2 regions of the Streptomyces sp. GQ60 genome follow, and region 2 is predicted to be linked to the other one. Evidence: riboswitches for the same ligand, from Rfam matches in the RefSeq annotation. Region 2 holds a riboswitch; the other holds the start of a gene.
The links. A riboswitch is a leader RNA that binds a small molecule or an ion and turns the genes downstream of it on or off. The one in region 2 is predicted to bind cobalamin.

Region 1 (3,385 bases), 260 kb from region 2:
TTCGACACCAAGCCCGCCTACACCTCGTTCGCGCTGCACTCCCCGGAGCGCTTCGTCCTGGACATCGCGCACCCGAACGTCTGCTGAGCACCCCGGCGGGACCGGGGCCTACCGGTGCTCGGGGTTCGGGAAGTCGAAGCGGCAGCCCGCGTCCCACAGGGAGCGCTGGTTGCCGTGCGCCGGCATCCCGCCGGACCGCTTGAGCAGGGCCGCCAGGTGCATGAGGTTCCAGCTCATGAAGGCCGTGTTCCGGTTGGTGAAATCGTTCTCGGGTCCGCCGGATCCGGGGTCCAGGTACGACGGCCCCGGTCCGGCTTCGCCGATCCATCCGGCGTCGGCCTGCGGGGGGATCGCGTAGCCGAGGTGCTGGAGGCTGTAGAGGACGTTCATGGCGCAGTGCTTGACGCCGTCCTCGTTGCCGGTGATCAGCGCCCCGCCCACGCGCCCGTAATAGGCGTACTGGCCCCGCTCGTTCAGGATCGAGGAGCAGGCGTAGAGCCGCTCGACGACCTGCTTCATCACCGAGCTGTTGTCCCCGAGCCAGATCGGGCCGCACAGCACGAGGATGTCGGCGTCCATGATCTGGCTGTAGAGCACCGGCCACTGATCGCTCTCCCAGCCGTGGTCGGTCATATCGGGCCAGACACCGGTGGCGATGTCGTGGTCGACGGCCCGGATGAGCGAGGTCCGGACCCCGGCGGCCTCCATCACCGCGCGGCTCTTGTCGATCAGGCCCTCGGTGTTGCTGGGCTCGGGCGATCGCTTGAGCGTGCAGTTGACGTACACGGCGGTGAGGTCGGAGTAATCGAAGGCGTGCGCGGTGTCGGTAGCCACGCGCCCAGCCTCGCCGGGGCCCGGTGGGACCGCCACCGGGCCGCGCCCGTCCGGGCTCCCGATCGGCCGTCCGGGCGAGCGGGCCCGCCGCCGGCCTCCGCGTCCGGCCTCCGCGTCCGGATCGCACCGGTGAGACAGCACGGCCGGAACAGCGCGGCGGCGCGGGGCAGCTGCTCCCCGCGGTCACGGAGGCGCGGAACTCCCCTCTCGGTCGGGGTCATTGAGGCTGATCGCAGCGTCACGGACACAGGGAGTGACGCCCAAGCGGAATCCGGTCGACGTGCGGCGCGATCGGGGCGGGTTGTTACCGGTCCGCGCGGCCGACTAGGGTCAGCGGGCCTTGGTGTTCGGGAAACCGGTGGGAAACCGGTGCGGCCCTCGCCACTGTGATCGGGAAGTCCGGCTCCACTCCTGCGGGAAAGCCACTGGGCTGCGCGGGAGGTTCCGCGCTGCCCGGGAAGGCGGAGCATGGACGTCAACCCGTGAGCCAGGAGACCGGCCGGGGCGCGTTGTCCATCCACGAGGTGCTGGAGAGGTCTCCCTACCCATGCATATAGCCGAGGGGTTCCTGCCCCCTTTGCACGCGGTCGCCTGGGGCGCCGCGTCCGCCCCCTTCGTCGTCCACGGCGTCCGCTCGCTCACCCGCGAAGTGAAGGCCAACCCCGAGAGCACGCTGCTGCTCGGTGCGGCCGGAGCCTTCACCTTCGTCCTGTCCGCCCTGAAGATTCCGTCGGTGACGGGCAGTTGCTCACACCCCACGGGCACCGGGCTCGGGGCGATCCTGTTCCGGCCGCCGATCATGGCGGTGCTCGGCACGATCACCCTGCTGTTCCAGGCCCTGCTGCTGGCCCACGGCGGGCTCACCACCCTCGGCGCCAACGTCTTCTCGATGGCCGTCGCCGGCCCGTGGGCGGGCTACGCCGTCTACCGCCTGCTGCGGAAGTTCGAACTCCCGCTGATGGTGACCGTGTTCTTCGGCGCCTTCTTCGCCGACCTGGTCACCTACTGCTCACCAGCCTGCAGCTCGCCATGGCCTTCCCGGACCCGGCCTCCGGATTCGCGGGCGCGCTCGCGAAGTTCGGGGGGATCTTCGCGGTCACCCAGATACCGCTGGCCGTGAGCGAGGGGCTGCTGACCGTCCTGGTGATGCGGCTGCTGATGGCGTCGAGCAAGTCGGACCTGATCCGGCTGGGCGTCGCGAAGCTGACCCCCGGCCGTACCGAAGAGAAGGCGGCGGCCCGATGAGCGGGATGTCCAAGAGCGCGAAGATCAACACCCTGCTGCTGCTCCTGGTCGCGGCGCTGGCCGTCCTGCCGATCGCCCTGGGGCTGGGCGAGGGCAAGGAGGAGCCCTTCACCGGCGCCGACGCGCAGGCGGAAGCGGCGATCACCGAGCTGAAGCCGGATTACGAGCCCTGGTTCTCCCCCCTCTACGAACCCCCCTCAGCCGAGATCGAGTCCGCACTGTTCGCCTTGCAGGCGGCCCTGGGCGCGGGCGTGCTCGCGTACTACTTCGGCGTCCGCAAGGGCCGCCGCCAGGGGGCGGCCGCCGCTGCCGCCGCCGCCCCGGAGGCGTAGGCGGGTGCTGCCGATCGACGTGGCCGCGCACAGCAGTCGCTGGCGCGGCCGGCACCCGCTGGAGAAGGCCCTGCTCGGGATCGGGCTGACGGTCACCGCCGTGTGCCTGCCGCCCTGGCCGGGCGGGCCGCTGGTGGCCGCCGCCACCCTCGCCGTACTGCTCGGTCCGGCGGGGGTGGCCGGCCGGCAGCTCTGGCGGGCCTTCCGGATCCCGCTCGGCTTCTGCTTCACGGGGGCGGTGCCGCTGCTGTTCGCGGTCGGCGGCCCGGCCGGGCCGGTGTCCCTGGCCCCCGACGGCCCCCGGCTCGCCGCCGAACTGCTGCTGCGCACCTCGGCGGCCTCGCTCGGACTGCTGCTGTTCGCCTTCACCACCCCGGTCTCCGACGTGCTGCCCCGGCTGGTGCGGGCCGGGGTGCCGGCCCCGGTGGTGGACGTGGCCCTGGTCATGTACCGGATCGGCTTCCTGCTGCTCGACTCCATGGCCCAGGTCCGCCGGGCCCAGGCGGCCCGGCTCGGGCACACCGGCCGGGCGGCGGTGTGGCGTTCCCTGGCCGGGCTCGCCGCCACCTCCTTCGTACGGGCCTTCGACCGCGCGGCCAAGCTCCAGGCGGGGCTGGCCGGACGCGGCTACGACGGGGCGCTGCGGGTCCTCGTACCGGAGGCGGCCCTGTCGTGGCGCTTCCTGACGGCCACCGCCGGGCTGCTGGCGGCCCTGATCACCCTGACCCTCACCCTGAAGGGGCTCTCCTCGTGAACCCGTCGCTGAATCCGTCGCTGAACCCGTCGATGAACCCGGTGGTGGAACTGTCCGGCGCGGGCTACGCCTACGAGGACGGCCCGGCGGTCCTGACCGGCGTCGACTTCGCCATCGCGCCGGGCCGGGCGCTGGCCCTGCTGGGCCGCAACGGCAGCGGCAAGACCACGCTGATGCGGCTGCTGAGCGGCGGGCTGCGGCCCGGTCCGGGATCGCTGTG
Region 2 (3,385 bases):
AGGACGTCAGCTGGAAGCCGGGCGTCTGGTTCGCCAGCGCGGTGGTCGTCGGCGGCTGGGGCTACTTCCTCTGGGTCGGCGTCAAGGACCCGCTGGGCGGCATCAACCAGCTCTTCCCGCTGTTCGGCATCGCGAACCAGCTCCTCGCGGCGGTCGCCCTGGCCGTCTGCACCACCCTGCTGATCAAGTCCGGCCGGCTCAAGTGGGCCTGGGTGACGGGCGTTCCGCTGGCCTGGGACCTGGCCGTCACGCTCACCGCCAGCTACCAGAAGATCTTCTCGGACAACCCGAAGATCGGCTTCTTCGCCCAGCGGGACGTCTACCAGGACGGCATCGACGCGGGCAAGGTCCTCAAGCCCGCGAAGAACATGGACGAGATGCACACCGTGGTCACCAACGCCACGGTGGACGGCGTCCTGTCGGTGTTCTTCGCCCTGCTGATCATCATCGTGCTCGTGGACGCGGCCCGCACCTGCCTCAAGGCCATCCGCAAGCCCGAGTCGGTCACCATGGTCGAGTTCCCGTGGACCGAGTCCAAGCTCGTCGCCCCGGCCGGGCTCATCCCGACCGCCGAGGAGCGCGCGGAGCTCGCCGCCGCCGGCCTCGACTCGGGCGGAGGCCGCGTCAAGGAACCGGTCGCGTGACGCGCCTGCGCCACGTGCTGGGCCGCGCCCGGTACTTCGTACGGGAGTTCTCGGGCGAGGCGGCCTACGACCGCTACGTCGCCCACGCCCGTACGCACGACCCGGACGCGCAGGTCCAGTCCCGCCGGGAGTTCGAGCGGGCCCGTACCGACGCCCGCGAGGGCGATCCGCGCGAAGGGTTCCGCTGCTGCTGAACCGGTGGGCCAGGAAGGGCCGCCCCGTCTCCGCCGTCCCGGCGGGAACGCGGCGGCCCTTTTCCGCGCCCCGGCCGTCCTGGCGCACACTCGGGCCATGGACATCACCATCAGGACGGCGGCGGCCGCCGAATACGAAGAGCTCGGCGAGATCACCGCACGGGCCTACCTCGACGACGGGCTGCTGGACTTCGCCGAGGACGACCCCTACCTGAGCCGGCTGCGCGATGTCGCCGGCCGGGCCCCCGACGGCGAGGTGCTCGTCGCGGAGTACGAGGGCACGCTGCTCGGCGGCGTGACCTTCGCCCCTCCCGGCAGCCCGCTGTGCGACATCGCGGGCGCCGGCGAGGCGGAGTTCCGGATGCTGGCCGTCTCCGCGGCGGCGCGCGGACGCGGCGCCGGGGAGGCCCTCGTACGGGCCTGCGTGAGCCGCGCCCGGGAGCTGGAGGGCGTGAGCCACCTGGTGCTGTCGACCACGGAGAAGATGCTCGGGGCGCACCGGATCTACGACCGGCTGGGCTTCGTACGGACTCCGGAGCGGGACTGGTACCCGGTTCCGGGCCTCCCCCTGCTCACCTACCGCCTGGAGCTCTAGCGGTGCACCGCCCCCGAGGAGCGACACAACATGTGGGGGCTACCGCAAGCACCGGCCCCCACATGTATGCTCATGCTCGCTGTCGCCGCAGGGGAATCCGGCGAGAATCCGGAACTGTCCCGCAACGGTATGAAATGCACCGACCTGTTCGGTGCATCCGCAAGTCCGAGGACCTGTCGACAGTGCGCCCGGCTCGACCGAACCGGGTGCAGACACGTCCGGGCCTCGCGGTTGGGCCGGTGGACGCCACGTGGCGCACGCGCACTGCCCTGCCAGGCACGCGCTCCCCCACGTGCGCCCCCTCGCGCCCCGCACCAACGGTGTTCCCGGAGCCGAGCGAGGGAGAGCTCCCCCCGTGACCATCGCGCCTTCCGCACCGCGCGCCGAGTCCGACCCGTCCGCCCATGAGGGTCCGGGGGCCGCGCTCCTGCGCACGCTCACCGAGCTGACCGCCGACCTGCCCGACACGGACCCCGGCCGGGTCGCCGCCGCCGCACTGCGCGGCCGCAGCGCCGCCGCCGACGAGGCGGAGCTCCGTACGCTCGCCACCGAGGCGGCCGCCGGACTGATCTCCGAGGACCCGGCGTACTCCCGCCTCGCCGCCCGCCTGCTGACGCTGGCCGTGCGCGAAGAGGCCGCCGGCCAGGGAGCCACCTCCTTCTCCGGATCCGTCGAGGCCGGCCACCGCGAGGGCCTGATCGCCGACCGCACCGCCGGCTTCGTACGCCTGCACGCGAACCGGCTCGACGCGCTGGTCGAGCACGCGCTCGCCGAGGGCGCCGACGACCGCATGGGCTTCTTCGGCCTGCGCACCCTGCACAGCCGCTACCTGCTGCGCCACCCGATCACCCGACAGGTCATCGAGACCCCGCAGTTCTTCATGCTGCGCGTGGCCTGCGGCCTCGCCGAGGGCGACGGCGTCCAGGCCGTCGAGGAAGTGGCCTCGCTGTACCGGCTGATGAGCCGCCTCGACTACCTGCCCTCCTCCCCCACCCTCTTCAACTCCGGCACCCGGCACCCGCAGATGTCCTCCTGCTACCTGCTGGACTCCCCGCTGGACGAGCTCGACTCGATCTACGACCGCTACCACCAGGTCGCGCGCCTCTCCAAGCACGCCGGCGGCATCGGCCTCTCGTACTCCCGCATCCGCGCCCGCGGTTCCCTGATCCGCGGGACGAACGGCCACTCCAACGGCATCGTCCCGTTCCTGAAGACCCTCGACGCCTCCGTCGCCGCCGTGAACCAGGGCGGCCGCCGCAAGGGCGCCGCCGCCGTCTACCTGGAGACCTGGCACGCGGACATCGAGGAGTTCCTGGAGCTCCGCGACAACACCGGCGAGGACCAGCGCCGCACCCACAACCTGAACCTGGCGCACTGGGTGCCGGACGAGTTCATGCGCCGCGTGAACGCCGACGCCGACTGGTCGCTGTTCTCCCCGGCCGACGTCCCCGAGCTGGTCGACCTGTGGGGCGACGCGTTCGACGCCGCCTACCGCGAGGCCGAGGCGGCCGGCCTGGCCCGCAAGTCCATGCCCGCCCGCGACCTCTACGGCCGGATGATGCGCACCCTCGCGCAGACCGGCCAGGGCTGGATGACCTTCAAGGACGCCTCCAACCGCACGGCGAACCAGACCGCCGAGCCGGGCACCGTCGTCCACTCCTCGAACCTCTGCACCGAGATCATCGAGGTCACCAACGACGGCGAGACGGCCGTCTGCAACCTCGGATCGATCAACGTCGGTGCCTTCGTCGTGGAGGGGGAGATCGACTGGGAGCGCCTGGACGAGACCGTCCGCACCGCCGTCACCTTCCTCGACCGCGTCGTGGACATCAACTTCTACCCGACCGAGCAGGCCGGCCGCTCCAACGCCCGCTGGCGCCCGGTGGGCCTGGGCGCCATGGGTCTCCAGGACGTCTTCTTCCAGCTCAAGCTGCCCTTCGACTCCCCCGAGG

Region 1: it holds a riboswitch for cobalamin, as region 2 does, so the genes downstream of both, AC6CKD_RS04745 (energy-coupling factor ABC transporter permease) here and AC6CKD_RS03615 (ribonucleoside-diphosphate reductase subunit alpha) in region 2, are expected to answer to the same signal.

What each region holds. Positions count from the first base shown of each region.
Region 1 is NZ_JCAXEG010000001.1:1,034,138-1,037,522, reverse strand. Features, by position in the region: gene AC6CKD_RS04755 (AMIN-like domain-containing (lipo)protein) at 1-87, shown strand, start outside; gene AC6CKD_RS04750 (flavodoxin family protein) at 109-834, opposite strand; cobalamin riboswitch at 1,159-1,352, shown strand; partial or broken gene AC6CKD_RS04745 (energy-coupling factor ABC transporter permease) at 1,382-2,079, shown strand; gene AC6CKD_RS04740 (energy-coupling factor ABC transporter substrate-binding protein) at 2,076-2,411, shown strand; gene cbiQ (cobalt ECF transporter T component CbiQ) at 2,416-3,165, shown strand; gene AC6CKD_RS04730 (energy-coupling factor ABC transporter ATP-binding protein) at 3,198-3,385, shown strand, end outside.
Region 2 is NZ_JCAXEG010000001.1:773,825-777,209, reverse strand. Features, by position in the region: gene AC6CKD_RS03630 (carbon starvation CstA family protein) at 1-644, shown strand, start outside; gene AC6CKD_RS03625 (YbdD/YjiX family protein) at 641-838, shown strand; gene AC6CKD_RS03620 (GNAT family N-acetyltransferase) at 936-1,433, shown strand; cobalamin riboswitch at 1,500-1,628, shown strand; gene AC6CKD_RS03615 (ribonucleoside-diphosphate reductase subunit alpha) at 1,789-3,385, shown strand, end outside.